DNA from 3 places in the Streptomyces sp. NPDC059499 genome. Region 3 is predicted to be linked to each of the others. Evidence: riboswitches for the same ligand, from Rfam matches in the RefSeq annotation. Region 3 holds a riboswitch; each other region holds the start of a gene.

The links. Region 3 has a riboswitch for thiamine pyrophosphate ahead of thiO (glycine oxidase ThiO). Riboswitches for the same ligand answer to the same signal wherever they lie in the genome.
Region 1: another riboswitch for thiamine pyrophosphate. It lies ahead of thiC (phosphomethylpyrimidine synthase ThiC); the one in region 3 lies ahead of thiO (glycine oxidase ThiO).
Region 2: another riboswitch for thiamine pyrophosphate. It lies ahead of ACFW9O_RS28720 (thiamine ABC transporter substrate binding subunit); the one in region 3 lies ahead of thiO (glycine oxidase ThiO).

What each region holds. Positions count from the first base shown of each region.
Region 1 covers NZ_JBHYTT010000002.1:540,015-545,535, forward strand. The annotation lists gene ACFW9O_RS07855 (DUF5326 family protein) at 1-146, shown strand, start outside; gene ACFW9O_RS07860 (helix-turn-helix domain-containing protein) at 440-1,210, shown strand; gene ACFW9O_RS07865 (SsgA family sporulation/cell division regulator) at 1,312-1,749, shown strand; gene ACFW9O_RS07870 (YibE/F family protein) at 1,801-3,156, opposite strand; TPP riboswitch at 3,228-3,361, shown strand; gene thiC (phosphomethylpyrimidine synthase ThiC) at 3,354-5,183, shown strand; gene ACFW9O_RS07880 (DUF805 domain-containing protein) at 5,499-5,521, shown strand, end outside.
Region 2 covers NZ_JBHYTT010000015.1:101,354-106,874, reverse strand. The annotation lists gene ACFW9O_RS28735 (S8 family serine peptidase) at 1-49, opposite strand, end outside; gene ACFW9O_RS28730 (helix-turn-helix domain-containing protein) at 256-1,227, opposite strand; gene rlmN (23S rRNA (adenine(2503)-C(2))-methyltransferase RlmN) at 1,618-2,724, shown strand; TPP riboswitch at 2,801-2,907, shown strand; gene ACFW9O_RS28720 (thiamine ABC transporter substrate binding subunit) at 2,978-4,075, shown strand; gene ACFW9O_RS28715 (ABC transporter permease) at 4,120-5,521, shown strand, end outside.
Region 3 covers NZ_JBHYTT010000006.1:35,118-40,638, reverse strand. The annotation lists gene ACFW9O_RS16120 (thiazole synthase) at 58-852, opposite strand; gene thiS (sulfur carrier protein ThiS) at 855-1,103, opposite strand; gene thiO (glycine oxidase ThiO) at 1,100-2,317, opposite strand; TPP riboswitch at 2,315-2,427, opposite strand; gene ACFW9O_RS16105 (hypothetical protein) at 2,479-2,820, shown strand; gene ACFW9O_RS16100 (NAD(P)/FAD-dependent oxidoreductase) at 2,918-4,081, shown strand; gene ACFW9O_RS16095 (Rv2175c family DNA-binding protein) at 4,149-4,514, shown strand; gene thiE (thiamine phosphate synthase) at 4,648-5,298, shown strand; gene metF (methylenetetrahydrofolate reductase [NAD(P)H]) at 5,421-5,521, shown strand, end outside.

The sequences.
Region 1 (5,521 bases), on a different contig from region 3:
TCGTCGTGTTCGGCGGCCTCATCGCCAGCGTGGTCGGCTTCGTGATCGGCCTGCTGTTCAAGGCGCTGGTGTTCGTCGTCCTGGTGGGCGGTCTGATCTTCGTCGTGCGGAAGTTCCTGGCGTCCTCCTCCCGCAGCGACTGGTAAGCGGGAACGCCGGGAGGTGCCGGGCAGTCGGGCGGAGCGTGAGGGATCGGAGCCGGGCCGCAGATACGGCGATTAGCCCAGCTGAGCTAAGTCCAGGATGAAACCTCACCCGTGACGGACGGTGCCGATACAGTGGCAGACCGCTGCCGTCGGCTGGGAAATGACTGCCCGTCACCGTCCTGATCAGTGGTTTGTGCGACCGCCCGGTCTCCGGACCCCCGGCTCGCGGCGGGCCCGTGGGGGCGGCCCCCGCGGGAGGGCTGAACGCCCGTCACCATGCCTGGGGGTGACCTTTGACCACGGCATCGAGTACCGCTGTCCCGACGTTGATCGGTTCGGTTCAGCGGGCGTTGAGACTGCTGGAGGCTGTGGGCACCCATCGGGAAGGGGCGCCGGCGAAGCAGCTCGCGCGGGAAGCAGGGCTTCCCCTTCCCACCGCCTACCACCTTTTGCGCACCCTCACCCACGAGGGCTACCTGCGCAGGGAGAACGGCGTCTTCCTGTTCGGTGCAGCTGCCGAACGCCTCGTCGGAGGCCGGGCGGCCGCACCTCGTCGCGGTGTGATCATCGAATCGCTCGCGCACTGGGCCGATGTCATCGGCGCACCCGTGTACTGCGCCGTCTACCGCGACGGGGAGATCGACCTCGTCGCGGTGGCTGATACGCCCGACTTTCCCGCCGTCGAGGAGTGGGCAGCCTTCCGTGAGACCGGCCATGCGCATGCTCTCGGTCAGTGTCTGTTGGGCCAGCTCGACGAGAGGGCGCGTGAGGATCATCTGGACCGTCACCCAGTGCAACCGCTGACGCGCTACTCCGTAAGGGATCGTCCGGCGTTTCTCGACCGGATGAGATCGATGAACCGCATGGAACCCGTCGTTGAACGGCAGGAATATGCGCTGGGAACGGTCTGTGCGGCCATCCCGATCACTGTGGGAACTGCCGTGGCGGCCATGGCCATTTCACTGCCCCTGGACCAAGAGGAACGGTTGCTCCCCGCAGTCGAACAACTACGCTGTGAAGTGACCAGTCTCTTGCGCTCGTTCGTGTTCTCTATCAGTATCTGAAAAATCACTCCTTGTGATCTGCTATCGCGTGCACCACGATGGCGTCAATAGGGCCATGGGGGATCATTCCTGGCCAGATTCATCTACTGCGGGGTTGAACGATGCGCGAGTCGGTTCAAGCAGAGGTCATGATGAGCTTCCTCGTCTCCGAGGAGCTTTCGTTCCGTATTCCGGTGGAGCTCCGGTACGAAGTGGGCGATCCGTACGCGATCCGGATGACCTTCCACCTGCCAGGTGACGCCCCCGTCACCTGGGCCTTCGGCCGTGAGCTGCTGCTCGACGGTCTCAACAACCCGAGCGGCGACGGCGATGTGCACATCGGCCCGACCGAGCCCGAGGGTCTCTCCGACGTACACATCCGGCTCCAGGTCGGCACGGATCGGGCGCTCTTCCGCGCCGGCACGGCGCCTCTTGTGGCATTTCTCGACCGGACGGACAAGCTGGTGCCACTGGGACAGGAGCACACGCTGGGTGACTTCGACGGCAACCTGGAAGAGGCGCTGGGCCGCATCCTCGCCAAGGAACAGAACGCCGGCTGAACAGGGATCACCCGCTGAACAGACAACACCGGTGCCCCGTACGCCCGGCGCTCACGCCTTGCGGCGTCGGCCCTTCCCGGTCCGTACGGGGGCAGGGGCTCCGGCTTCCGCGTCGAGCCCCGTGCGGTCCGCGGAGACCACCAGGGCCGCGAGCACCGTCGTCACCGGCACCGAGGCGACCAGCCCGATCGATCCGACCAGGGTCCGGACGATCTCCATCGCGACCAGTTCGCTGGTGGCCACCGTTCCCACGCTGCTCTGGGCGATCGAGAAGAGCAGCAGCAGGGGCAGCGCGGCGCCCGCGTAAGCGAGTACCAGCGTATTGACGACCGAGGCGATGTGGTCGCGCCCGATCCTGATGCCTGCCCGGTAGAGCCGCCGTACGCCCATCGTCGGATCTGCCTGGTGCAGCTCCCAGACCGCCGACGTCTGGGTGACGGTCACGTCGTCGAGCACACCGAGCGAACCGATGATCACACCGGCCAGCAGCAGGCCGCTCATGTCGATGTCCGGGAACAGCCCGTGGATCAGGCCGGTGTTGTCGTCGGTGTTGCCGCTCAGGCTCGCCCAGCCGATGAAGAGCGAGCCCAGCAGCCCGATCAGCAGCAGCGAGACGAGCGTGCCGATGACGGCCACGGATGTGCGCGCGGTCAGCCCGTGGCACATGTACAGGGCGATCAGCATGATGGCGCTGGCCCCGATCACCGCGACGACCAGCGGATTCGAACCCTGCAGGATCGCCGGGAGGATGAACAGCGTCAGCACGGCGAACGAGACCACGAGTGCGATCAGCGCCATCAGCCCGCGCAGCCTGCCCACCACGATCACCGCGAGGGCGAAGATCCCGGCCAGCAGGGCCATCGGGAACGTACGGGCCACGTCGGTCACCGAGTACTGCAGATCACGGGGCGCGTCGGGCGCGTACGCCACCACCACCCCTTGGCCTTCCCTCAGTTGCCTGGTCGCGTCGGGCTGGATGATCTCGACGAACGTACGGCCCTTGTCCTTGCCGGTCGTCACCTCGACCGTGGCCTTCTTGCACAGCCCCGACTGCTCGTTGACCGCCTCACGCCCCGAGGGTGTCGAGGTGTCGCCGGTCGGCGGCACCTGCGAGGCGTTCACGTCCGCGCAGTCCACCTTGGCGACCTCCACCACCTTGCCCTGCTGTGTCTGCCGGTCGAAACCGACCCCCGTGCGCTCGTGGGAGGGCGCGCCGCCCGGCCAGAAGGCCACGAGCCCGACCAGGACCGCGGCGGCGAACGGGATCAGCACCGCGGCGATGACCTTGCGCAGATGCTTGGACACGGGCGCGGCGGGGCCGTGGCTGTGGGTGTGGCCCGGTGCATGGCTCTGCGTGCTGCCGGACCGGGGGCCGTGCGGTTCGGGGGCGCTCGGGGAGGACGTCACCGGGCGATCATCCCAAGAACGGGAGAGGCCCTCTGGCCAGCACGCCAGGAGGGAGGCTAGCGTGGAGGCACCTTTGCACACGCGGGAGCTCGGAGCACCGGGCTGAGAGGGCGCTGACCTCCGTATATCCGTACGGGACACGCTGCGCCGACCGCCGAACCTGTTACCGGGTAATGCCGGCGTAGGGAGTAGGTCTCATGACCACAGCGGACGCACGCACGCCTGCCTCGAAGCAGAATGCGCAGAACACCCAGAATGCGCAGGATGTGGCGAACAGCGAGGCCGGGAAGTCCATCGGCTGGCACAAGGGGTACGTCCAGGGCTCGCGCCCGGACCTCCGGGTGCCGGTCCGTCAGGTGCACCTCACCAACGGCAAGGACGTGACGCTCTACGACACGTCGGGGCCGTACACCGATCCCGCCACCGAGACCGATGTCCGCCGGGGGCTCGCGCCCCTGCGGGAGAACTGGATCATCGCCCGCGGCGACACCGAGGAGTACGCGGGCCGCCCCGCACGTCCCGAGGACGACGGGCTCAAGCACACCGCGCCGCGCGGCGGCCTGCGCAACCTCGACGCGGTCTTCCCGGGCCGTCCCCGTCAGCCCCGCCGCAGCCGCGACGGGCAGCCGGTCACACAGCTCGCCTACGCCCGCCGCGGCGAGATCACTCCGGAGATGGAGTACGTCGCGATCCGGGAGAACGTGGCGCCCGAGGTGGTGCGCGAGGAGATCGCGGCGGGGCGGGCCGTGCTGCCGGCCAACGTCAACCACCCGGAGATCGAGCCGATGATCATCGGCAAGCGGTTCCTGGTGAAGGTCAACGCCAACATCGGCAACTCCGCGGTCACCTCGTCCATCGAGGAGGAGGTGGACAAGATGACCTGGGCGACCAAGTGGGGTGCCGACACGGTCATGGACCTGTCCACCGGCCGCAACATCCACACCACGCGCGAGTGGGTCCTGCGCAACTCCCCCGTGCCGATCGGCACCGTTCCGCTCTACCAGGCCCTGGAGAAGGTGGACGGCCGGGCCGAGGAGCTGACCTGGGAGATGTACAAGGACACCGTCATCGAGCAGGCCGAACAGGGCGTCGACTACATGACGGTGCACGCCGGTGTCCGGCTCCCGTACGTCCCGCTGACGGCACGCCGCAAGACCGGCATCGTCTCCCGCGGCGGTTCGATCATGGCGGCCTGGTGCCTCGCGCACCACAAGGAGTCGTTCCTCTACGAGCACTTCGAGGAGCTCTGCGAGATCCTCGCGGCCTACGACGTGACCTACTCGCTCGGTGACGGACTGCGCCCCGGCTCCATCGCCGACGCCAACGACGAGGCGCAGTTCGCCGAACTGCGCACGCTCGGTGAACTGAACTCCGTCGCCAAGCGGTTCGGCGTCCAGACGATGATCGAGGGCCCGGGCCATGTCCCGATGCACAAGATCAAGGAGAACATCGACCTCCAGCAGGAGATCTGCGAGGAGGCGCCGTTCTACACGCTCGGCCCGCTGACCACCGATGTCGCCCCGGCGTACGACCACATCACCTCGGGCATCGGTGCGGCGATGATCGCCTGGTGGGGGACGGCGATGCTCTGCTACGTCACGCCCAAGGAGCACCTGGGGCTGCCGAACAGGGACGACGTGAAGACCGGCGTCATCACGTACAAGATCGCCGCGCATGCTGCGGATCTCGCCAAGGGCCACCCCGGGGCGCAGGAGTGGGACGACGCGCTGTCGGACGCCCGGTTCGAATTCCGCTGGGAGGACCAGTTCAACCTGGCGCTCGACCCGGACACGGCACGGGAGTTCCACGACGAGACGCTGCCGGCCGAGCCGGCCAAGACGGCGCACTTCTGCTCGATGTGCGGTCCGAAGTTCTGTTCGATGAAGATCAGCAGGAGCATCACGGAGCAGTTCGCCCCCGACCTGCTCCCCTCCGCCTCGGAGGAGGAGATCGAGGCGGGGATGCTGGAGAAGTCCAAGGAGTTCGCCGCGAGCGGCAACAGGGTGTATCTGCCGCTGGCGGACTGATACCGGGGACGCAGAAAAGGCGGCGCTGTCCTGGGCGTTACGTGCCCGGGACGGTGCCGCCTGGCTGTTCATCAGATTGTCCGCATTGGGCACGAAGAGTATGAACAATGGCTGGTTTCACGTGATGGATCCTCTGATCTCCTGATTCCAGGGGCAGTTCGGAGACGGTAGGGACACGAAAACGTGGCAGGTCTATGTACGTTTCGGCAGGGGCATGCCCTGGCTTGACCACTTCCTTATCTGTGCCTTACCTTCCGCTGTGCTTGGCCGAAAAAGTGTGCGCCCCGACGGGGGGCGCCAGGGGAGGGAAACACAGTGAGCTGGTACCTGAACGTCCT
Region 2 (5,521 bases), on a different contig from region 3:
AGCCGGTGGCCAGGACGGCGGCTATCGCGGCTGCGGTTCGCACGGGCATGTGCGGAGTGCGGGTTCTGGGGCGGAACATCAGCGTCCTTCGGGCTCGGGAACGTGTCGGACAGCGACACCGTGCCACCCGATGAACTCGCCTATCAGCCCCTGGACATGGCGGTTTGATGTCTTGGCACAAACGCGCCACGAGCATGCCGCAGCGATCCCCGCCCCCACGGGCCGGGGAGTTTTCGTGCCGGTTTCGACGGTGTGTCAGATCCAGTTGCGGCGCGCGGCCTGCCAGCCGAGCTGAAGCCGGCTCTGCGCCCCGGCGAGGGCCAGCAGTCGCCGGACCCGCCGCTGGACGGTGCGCAGGCTCACGTCCTGCTGGGAGGCGATCGCCTGGTCGGTGTACCCGGCCAGCAGCAGGGAGAGCAGATGCCTGTCGTCGGTGGTCAACGGTCCTTCGCTGCCCGCAGCCAGCGCGGCGGGTACGGGGAGGGCGGACTCCCAGACCCTGGTGAAGATCCAACTGAGACCGTCCAGCACGGTACGGGTGCGTACGACCAGGGCCGTGGGGTCGCTCGACGGGGCTTCCCGGGGTATGACGAGAGCGAGTCCGTCGTCGACGATGACCAACTTGAGCGGGATGTCGACCGACACCCGCATTTCCTCGCCCAGCTCGGCCCATTCATCGAGGAGCAGCGGAGTGTCCGGGTTCTCCAGGTCCAGTGAGGACCTCTCGTAGACGACCCGGTACCGCACGCCCGCCCGCAGGGCGTCCTGCTGGCCGGTGTTGGCGGCCGGGGGGACGGCCACCACGGGCCCCGCGGTCATGCTCCGGATCTCCTTGCGGGCTGCCCGCTGGACCTGGGCGTAGCGCTCCGCGATGGCGGCTCCGCCCTCGATGACCTCGATCGTCTCGGTGGTGTCGGCGGACGGGGCGTCGCCCCGGTAGCTCTGGGTCAGCTGGGCGATGGCGAGCTGTGCCTTGCGTACGCCGTCCATGCGCTGCAGCGCCATCAGATTCAGGCTGATGTCCGGCGGTGCGGCCCGCAGGCCACGCCGCTGGCCCGGGTGGGTCGTCACCAGGCCCATGAGCTCCAACTCGGCGAGGGCGTGCTCGACCTCCGGTTCCGGCATGCCTGAGCGATCGGCCAGTTCCCCGGCGTCGGTCGCGGCCCGGGCGACGAGCGCCACGTACACCTGCTCCTCGACGGGTCCGATCCCGAGTCCCTCGAGCATCTCAACCCCCGGCACAGATAGTCGGTGCGGACAAGGAACCCCCCGGTCAGGACGGATGGCTGGCGGCAGACTACCGCTGAGACCCGCGCCACGGGCGAGTGAGATCCACTTCCGCCTCAACGATCCGGCCGGGGGTTCGGGGCCGGCATCCCTCCAGTCGGAACGGGCGGGAAGAATTCGCGCATACGTTCGATATGCGGGGTGAGGTCCGACTGCGTACAGCCGTTCCCGGGTGCGATCGGTCACGGTCGTGCGCGAGGCCGGGGCGGTCCGTGGGCCGTCACACGGGCGCCGACGTCGGCCGACAGCGACCGGACGCCGTCGCACCCCACCCACCCGGGCCCACGACGACCTCGGGTACCACGGCGTGTCTGCGACACTGGAAGAACCATGCCTAAGCCCGGAGAACTCCAGTTTGTCGCGCCCCGCGGAGCCAAGCAGCCGCCGCGGCACCTCGCCGACCTCACCCCCGACGAGCGCAAGGAAGCAGTCGCCGCGACCGGCGAGAAGCCCTTCCGCGCCAAGCAGCTGTCGCAGCACTACTTCGCGCGGTACGCGCACGACCCGGTCCAGTGGAACAACATCCCGGCCGGTTCGCGGGAGAAGCTCGCCGAGGCGCTGTTCCCCGACCTGATGTCCGTGGTGCGCCACATCAGCTGCGACGACGACACCACCCGCAAGACGCTCTGGAAGCTGCACGACGGGACGCTCGTCGAGTCCGTCCTCATGCGGTATCCGGAGCGGGTGACGATGTGCATCTCCTCGCAGGCCGGGTGCGGGATGAACTGCCCGTTCTGCGCGACCGGGCAGGCAGGCCTCGACCGCAATCTCTCCACGGCCGAGATCGTGCACCAGATCGTGGACGGGATGCGGGCGCTGCGTGACGGTGAGGTTCCGGGCGGGCCCGCCCGGCTCTCCAACATCGTTTTCATGGGTATGGGCGAGCCCCTGGCCAACTACAAGCGCGTCGTCGGGGCGATCCGGCGGCTGACCGACCCCGAGCCGGACGGTCTCGGGCTCTCGCAGCGTGGGATCACCGTGTCCACGGTGGGCCTGGTGCCGGCCATGCTGCGCTTCGCCGACGAGGGCTTCAAATGCCGTCTCGCCGTCTCGCTCCACGCCCCGGACGACGAGCTGCGCGACACCCTCGTTCCCGTGAACACGCGCTGGAACGTCCGGGAGGTGCTGGACGCGGCGTGGGAGTACGCCGAGAAGTCCGGCCGCCGCATCTCCATCGAGTACGCGCTGATCCGCGACATCAACGACCAGGCATGGCGGGGCGACCGGCTCGGCCGGCTGCTCAAGGGCAAGCGCGTGCACGTCAACCTCATCCCGCTGAACCCGACGCCCGGTTCCAAGTGGACCGCCTCGCGGCCCGAGGACGAGAAGGCGTTCGTCGACGCGATCGCCGCTCATGGTGTGCCCGTCACGGTCCGTGACACCCGTGGTCAGGAGATCGACGGGGCCTGCGGACAGCTGGCGGCCTCCGAGCGCTGACGTGGTTCCGGGTAGGGCGCCATCCGGCCGGAACGGCCTGATCCGGCCGGTGTAGCCTGACCCGGAAATCAACTTCATATTCCGACAGGGGAGCGCCACAGCGCTGAGAGTGCGGCACCGAGCCGCAGACCCTCTGAACCTCGCCCGGGTCATTCCGGGTAGGAAGTTCGGACCTTACTCAAGCTGTTGCGCCCTGCCCGCTCGCCGAGCGGGTGGGGCCGCGTCTCTTCCTGGTCACTTCCAGGAGGAATCAATGAACACCACCACGAAGTACGCCGCGACGGCGATGGCCGCCGCGCTCGGCGTGACCGTGCTCGCGGGCTGCGGCGGATCCGACGACGACGCCTCGGGTGCCGGGAACGCGAAGGCCTCCAAGACCGTGACCCTCGTCAGCCACGACTCCTTCAACGCCTCGGACGCGGTCCTCAAGGCGTTCACGAAGGAGACCGGCTACACGGTCAAGGTACTGAAGAGCGGTGACGCCGGTGCCGCGCTCAACCAGGAGATCCTGACCAAGGGATCCCCCCGCGGCGATGTGTTCTTCGGCGTCGACAACACGCTGCTCTCACGCGCCCTGGACAACGGACTGTTCACCCCGTACGAGGCGAAGGGGCTCGACCGCGTCGCGGCCGACACCCAGCTCGACGCGGACAAGCACCGGGTCACGCCCGTCGACACCGGCGACATCTGCGTCAACTACGACAAGAAGTACTTCGCCGACAAGAAGCTCGCGCCGCCGCAGTCGTTCGACGACCTGCTGAAGCCCGCGTACAAGAACCTCCTCGTCACCGAGAACGCCGCGACCTCCTCGCCCGGCCTCGGCTTCCTCCTCGGCACCGTCGCCACGTACGGCGAGGACGGCTACCAGGACTACTGGAAGAAGCTGAAGAGCAACGGCGTCAAGGTCGTCGACGGCTGGGAGCAGGCGTACAACGAGGAGTTCTCCGGCTCGGCCGGCGGCAAGAAGACCAAGGCGGACCGGCCGCTCGTCGTCTCGTACGCCTCCAGCCCGCCCGTCGAGGTGCTCTACGCGGAGCCGCAGCCCACCGAGGCACCGACCGGGGTCGCCACCGCAACCTGCTTCCGCCAGATCGAGTTCGCCGGCCTGCTGGACGGTGCGAAGAACGAGGCGGGCGGCAAGGCACTGCTGGACTTCCTGATCAGCAAGCAGTTCCAGGAGGACATGCCGCTCAACATGTTCGTGAACCCGGTCGCGAAGGACGCGGAGCTGCCGGAGCTCTTCACGAAGTTCGGTGCGACCGTCGACAAGCCGGCGACGGTGGACCCGGAGAAGATCGCCAAGAACCGTGAGCAGTGGGTCCAGTCGTGGTCCTCGCTCGTCGTGAAGTAGTCAAGCGTCCCTCGGCGAGGGGGAACGCGGCGCGGCTCGGCCTGATGGCCCTGCCCGTCGCGTTCTTCGCGCTGTTCTTCGCCTACCCCGTCGTCGCGATCGTCGGCCGGGGGCTCAAGACGGACGGCGACTGGCAGTTCGGCCGGATCGGCGAGGTGCTGAGCCGTCCGGACATCCTCGACGTCCTGTGGTTCACCACCTGGCAGGCCCTCGCGTCGACCGCGCTCACCCTGGTGATCGCGCTGCCGGGTGCCTATGTCTTCGCCCGGTTCGACTTCCCCGGCAAGCAACTGCTGCGAGCCGTCGTGACCGTGCCGTTCGTCCTGCCGACCGTCGTCGTCGGTACGGCGTTCCTGGCGCTGCTGGGACGCGGCGGATTCCTCGACGAGCTGTGGGGCGTCCGGCTCGACACCACGGTGTGGGCGATTCTCCTCGCCCATATCTTCTTCAACTACGCGGTCGTCGTACGGACCGTCGGCGGCCTGTGGTCGCAGCTCGACCCCCGTCAGGAGGAGGCCGCGCGGGTGCTCGGCGCCGGACGCCTCGCGGCCTGGCGGCGGGTGACCCTGCCCGCGCTGGCTCCTGCCGTGGCCGCCGCCGCCCTGATGGTCTTCCTCTTCACGTTCACCTCCTTCGGAGTCGTCCAGATCCTCGGCGGTCCCGCCTACTCCACCCTGGAGGTGGAGATCTACCGGCAGACCGCCCAGCTGCTCGATCTGCCGACGGCCGCCGTGCTGACCCTGGTGCAGTTCGCCGCGGTCGGCGGGATCCTCGCCGTACACGCGTGGACCGTACGGCGCAGGGAGACCGCACTGAAGCTCGTCGACCCGGCACAGACCTCCCGCCGGCCGCGCGGGGCCGGGCAGTGGGCCCTGTTCGGCGGCGTACTGCTGACCGTCGCCCTGCTCATCGTCGTGCCCCTCGGTGTGCTGGTGGAACGCTCCCTGGACACGTCCGGCGGCTACGGCTTCGGCTTCTACCGCGCGTTGCAGTCCGCCGAGGCGAGCGGCTCCACGTTCCTGGTCCCGCCGCTGGAGGCCATCTGGAACTCGCTGCAGTACGCGCTGGTCGCGACCCTCATCGCCCTCGTGATCGGCGGTCTCGCCGCGGCGGCGCTGACGAGGCGGGCAGGGCCACTGGTGCGCGGCTTCGACGCGCTGCTGATGCTGCCTCTCGGGGTGTCCGCCGTCACCGTCGGCTTCGGCTTCCTGATCACGCTCGACGAGCCGCCCCTGGACCTGCGTACGTCCTGGATCCTCGTACCGCTCGCCCAGGCGCTGGTGGGCGTCCCCTTCGTCGTACGGACCATGCTGCCCGTCCTGCGCGCGGTCGACGACCGGCTGCGGGAGGCCGCGGCGGTGCTCGGGGCCTCGCCGCCGCGGGCCTGGCGCGAGGTCGATCTGCCGCTGGTGCGGCGGGCGGTGCTGGTGGCGGCGGGCTTCGCGT
Region 3 (5,521 bases):
GGGACATGTATGTGTTGTGACCTGGGAGCAGCCGTGTGAGCAGGTCGGGCGGCCGTGTCAGAAGGCCGGGCGCTCCGGATCCAGCACCGCCCGGCCCTCGGCGGGCGAGGACGCCTCGGCGAAATGCCGCTTCGGGATCCGGCCGGCCCGGTACGCCAGGCGCCCGCCGTCCACCGCGTGCCGCATCGCCGCGGCCATCAGCTCCGGCTCCTGCGCCCGGGTCACCGCTGAGGCGAGCATCACAGCGGCGCACCCCAGCTCCATCGCCAGCGCCGCGTCCGAAGCGGTCCCCGCCCCCGCGTCGAGGATCACCGGAACCGCGGCCTGCTCGATGATCAGCTGGAAGTTGTGCGGGTTGCGGATGCCGAGCCCGGAGCCGATGGGGGAGCCGAGCGGCATGATCGCCGCGCACCCCACGTCCTGGAGCTTCCGGGCGAGGACCGGGTCGTCATTCGTGTACGGGAGGACGGTGAAGCCTTCGTCCGCCAGGGTCTCGGCGGCGTCCAGCAGCTCGATCGGATCGGGCAGCAGGGTCCGCTCGTCGGCCACGACCTCCAGCTTGATCCAGTCGGTGCCGAGGGCCTCCCTGGCCAGCCGGGCGGTCAGAACGGCCTCGCCCGCGGTGAAACAGCCGGCGGTGTTGGGCAGCACGCGGATGGAGAGCCGCTCCAGGACGGAGAGCACCGAGCCCTGCACGGTCGGATCGAGCCGGCGCATCGCGACGGTGGTCAGCTCGGTTCCCGAGGCGATCAGGGAGCGCTCCAGCACCTCGAGGCTGGGCGCACCGCCCGTCCCCATGATCAGCCGCGACGAGAAGGCGGTGGAGCCGAGCGTGAAGAGATCGTCCGACATGGTCAGCCTCCCTGGACCGCGGTGAGGACCTCGACGCGGTCACCCTCGCCGAGAGCGGTGGCGGACCACTGGCCGCGCGGCACGACGGCCTCGTTGACCGCGGCGGCGACACCGGAGTGCGCCGCGGTCAGGGTCGCGACCAGGGTGTCCAGCGCGGTACCGGCCGGGACGGTGCGGTGCTCCCCGTTGACGGACACGGACACGGACGGGAGCGCAGATGCGGAAGCGGCGGTGGGCAGGGGCTCAGTCATGCGGGCTGCTCCTGAGGTGCTGAAGTGAGGGCTCCGGGGGAGGGGGTCGGTGACGCGGACCCCCGGCCGGAGGACGCGAAGCGGCTCGGCGCGAAGGGGCGCGCCTCTGCGGGCAGTTCGCCGGTGGCCAGCACATGGCCCATCACGTCACCGGTGACGGGCGTCAGCAGAACCCCGTTGCGGTGGTGGCCGGTGGCGAGGTGCAGGCCGGGCAGTGCCGTCGGGCCCAGCAGCGGGGCGTTGTCCGGAGAGGCGGGACGCAGGCCCGCGCGGGTCTCGGTCAGCGGCAGTTCGGTGATGCCCGGTACCAGCTCGTGGGCGTCGCGCAGCAGTTCGTAGACCCCGCCCGCGGTGACCGTCGTGTCCCAGCCCATCTCCTCGCTGGTCGCACCCACGACCAGCTCGCCGTTGGCGCGCGGGACGAGGTAGACGTGACTGCCGCGGACCACGGCCCGTACGGTCCGGCTGAGGAAAGGGGCGTACGCGGGCGGCACGGCCAGACGCAGCACCTGCCCCTTGACCGGGCGGACCGGTGGCACGACCTCCTCGGGGACCCCGGCGAGTCTGCCGCTGAGACTGCCGGCGGACAGCACGACCTGGTCGGCGATCGGCTCCGTACCGTCCGCGAGGACCGCTCCGGCCGCCCGGCCGCCCGTCACACGGAGCCGCTCCGCCCGGGCCCGGTGGAAGACCACACCGGCCCGCTCGCACGCGGTGACCAGGGCCGAGGCCAGCCGACGGGGATCCACCTGGTGGTCGCCGTCCGCCCGCAGTCCGCCGCGCACGCCGGGCGCCAGCATCGGCTCCAGCCGGCGGCACTCGCGGCCGCTCAGCCACTCCGACTCCAGCCCCGAACGCTGCTGCAGGGCGTGCAGCTCCCGCAGATGGGCCCGGTCGTCGGAGTCCAGCGCGACCGCCAGCGTGCCGCAGGCACGGAAGCCGGTCTCCTGACCGCTCGCTTCCTCCAGCTCGGCCACGAACGCCGGATAGCGGGCGGCGGAGGCGACATTGAGGCCGAGCAGCGTCTGCTCGCCGTAGTGGAGTTCGGTGACGGCCGCGAGCATGCCGGCCGCGACCTGGGCGGCACCGCCGCCCGGTTCGGGATCGGCGACCGCGACGGACATGCCGCGCCCGGCCGCCCGCCAGGCGGTCACCAGGCCGATGATGCCGCCCCCGACGACCAGGACGTCGGATCCGTTCTCGGAGATGCGCATGGGCGTCCAGCCCCTCCCTTCGCCGGCATGACCCGGATCAGGTTCGTACGGTCGGAGGCCGGCCAGCCTCCCTCTCAGCCCGGTGCGTCCGGGCTCCCGCGAGTGCCTTACGTTGGCCACCCTAAACCCCGCCACCCGCAGCCAGTAAGGGAGCAGCCACCGTGGCCCGTTCACTCGACGGACTCGTCCTGTCGCCCGTCGCAGACCAGGCACCCGGCCAGGTCGGCACCCGCACACGCTTCACCTACCGGGAGCGGGAGGGACGGATCTGGGCCGAGTACGCGGGCGGTGACGTCGTCCGCGGACATCTCGTCGGCACCAGGGAGGGCGACACCCTGGACTTCCGTTATGTGCAGCTGAAGCAGGACGGGACGACCTCCGGCGGCCACTGCGTCTCGACCGTCACGGAACTCCCCGACGGCCGGGTGCGGCTGGACGAGCGGTGGGAGTGGGAGTCCCAGGAGGGCAGCGGGACGAGCGTGGTGGAGGAGCTCGCTACCTGACGAACCGTCAGATGACTAGGGTGGCCGGGTGAGCGAGCAGACGGAACAGCGGGAAACGGGACAGAGTCCACACCGGGTCGTGGTCGTCGGCGCCGGCATGGCGGGCGTGCAGACCGCCGTGGCCCTGCGCGAACAGGGCTTCGCCGGCCAGGTCACCCTGATCGGCGCGGAACCGCACCAGCCGTACGACAGGCCGCCCCTGTCGAAGGCGGTCCTGCTCGGCAAGGCCGAGGACTCCGCCTTCGACGTCGACTTCGAGGCGCTGGACATCACCCTGCGCCTCGGCCTCGACGTGAGCGGACTGCGCGCCGACGCGCACGAACTGGACACCTCCGAGGGCCCCGTCCCGTACGACGTGCTGGTTCTCGCCACCGGGGCCGAGCCCGTCGTCCTGCCCGGCTCCGAGGGCGTTCCCGGCGTCCATCTGCTGCGTACCGTCGACGATGCAGCACGGCTGCGGCCCGTCCTGGAGCGGCAGCACGACGTCGTGGTCGTGGGTGCCGGCTGGATCGGAGCCGAATTCGCCACCGCGGCCCGTGCCGCGGGCTGTGCGGTCACCGTCGTCGAAGCAGCGGAACGCCCCCTCGCGGGCACCCTGCCCGCCGACGTCGCCGCCCCGATGGCCCGCTGGTACGCCGAGAGCGGAGCCGAACTCCTCACCGGAGCCCGGGTGGCGCGTGTCGACCCCGGTGCCGTCCACCTGGCGGACGGACGGGTGGTCCCCGCCGGAGCGGTGATCGTGGGCATCGGCGCCCGACCCGCCACCGGCTGGCTGGAGGACTCCGGCATCGCGCTCGGCCCGGACGGTTCGATCACCGCCGACGGCTCGCTGCGCACCTCCCTGCCCGACGTCTACGCCGTGGGCGACTGCGCCTCCTTCCCCTCCGCCCGCTACGGCGAGCGGCTGCTCGTCCACCACTGGGACAACGCCCTCCAGGGGCCCCGGACGGTCGCGGCCGCCCTCGCGGACGGGCAGCCCCGGACGTACGACCCGGTGCCCTACTTCTGGTCCGAGCAGTTCGGCCGGTTCGTGCAGTACGCCGGTCACCATGCCGCCGCCGACACCATGCTGTGGCGCGGAGACCCGGCGGACCCCGCCTGGACGGTCTGCTGGCTGCGCGAGGGCGTCCTGGTCGCGGTGCTCGCCGTCAGCCGGCCGCGCGACCTCTCCCAGGCGCGCAAGCTCATCGAGGCCGGGGCGCGCATCGATCCGGTGCGTGCCGCGGACCCCTCCGTACAGCTGAAGGCGGCGGCGCTGTAGGACCCGGGTACCTCCTTACGGGCGGCCCGGCTACCGACTGTCGGTCCGGGATGGCAGGCTTGTCCCTGTGACCGAGATTGACGCAAAGACCGATGTTCTCGTCCCCGCCTGGCTCCACCTTCCCGACATCGCGGAAATGCTCGATGTCGAGGTGACGCGCGTACGGCAGCTGGTCAAGGAGGGCCAGCTCATCGCCGTACGGCGTGGTGAGAGGCGGACGCTCCAGGTGCCTGCCGCCTTCATCGACGGCAACAAGGTGGTCAAGGGCCTCGCAGGGACCCTGACGCTCCTGAGGGACGACGGCTACAGCGATGAAGAGATGCTGGAGTGGCTCTTCACCCCCGACCCGAGCCTGCCCGGCACGCCCGCGCAGGCACTGAGTGAGAATCGCGGTACGGAGGTGAAGCGCCGGGCCCAGGCGCTCGCCGTCTGACCGGACGACCGTATGCGGGGTGCGGGCCGTGCTTCACGGCCCGCGCTCTGCCGTGACCGGCACCCGCCGGGCCGACGACCACCAGGTCGGCGGCCTGTGGGGCCGGCGACCAATCAACGGGGGGAAATCCACCATGTCCACGCCTCGCTCGCTGCTGGCCGACGCCCGGCTCTACCTCTGCACGGACGCCCGCAGACGGCAGGGCGACCTTCCCGCGTTCCTCGATGCCGTGCTCTCCTCCGGCGTCGACATCGTGCAACTGCGCGACAAGGGCATGGAAGCCGCCGAGGAGCTCGAGCACCTGGCCGTGTTCGCGGACGCCTGCAAGCGTCACGGCAAACTCCTCGCGGTGAACGACCGGGCCGACGTCGCCCACGCCATCGGCTCCGACGTGCTGCACCTCGGACAGGGCGATCTGCCGGTGCCCGCCGCCCGCGCCGTCATCGGCGCCGAGGCGGTGATCGGCCGTTCCACCCACGCCGAGTCCGAAGTGGACGCGGCCGTCGCCGAGACGGGTGTCGACTACTTCTGCACAGGCCCCTGCTGGCCCACCCCGACCAAGCCCGGCCGGTACGCCCCGGGTCTGGGGCTCGTCCGCTACGCCGCCTCACTCGACCAGCCGCGCCCCTGGTTCGCCATCGGCGGAATCGACGCGGGAAATCTGGACGAGGTGCTGGACGCGGGCGCACGGCGGGTCGTTGTCGTGCGGGCGATCACCGAAGCGGCGGATCCCGCCGCGGCGACCGCGGCACTCGCCGCGCGCATCAGGGCAAGCGCGGCCTGAGCGGGCGCACCGCGGGCTCCGGGGGGAGGCAGCTGTCCGAGGGGTGGACGGCAATCCCATCAATCCGGGCGAAAAGCCCCGCTCTGGTTGGGGTACCGCCGAGCCCTGGTTAACCTCCCAGTATGGCTCTTGGCACACCCTCCACCAGGACAGATCACGCACGCACCGTGCGTGAGCTGCTCGCGACCGGCAAAACGTCGTACTCGTTCGAGTTCTGGGCGCC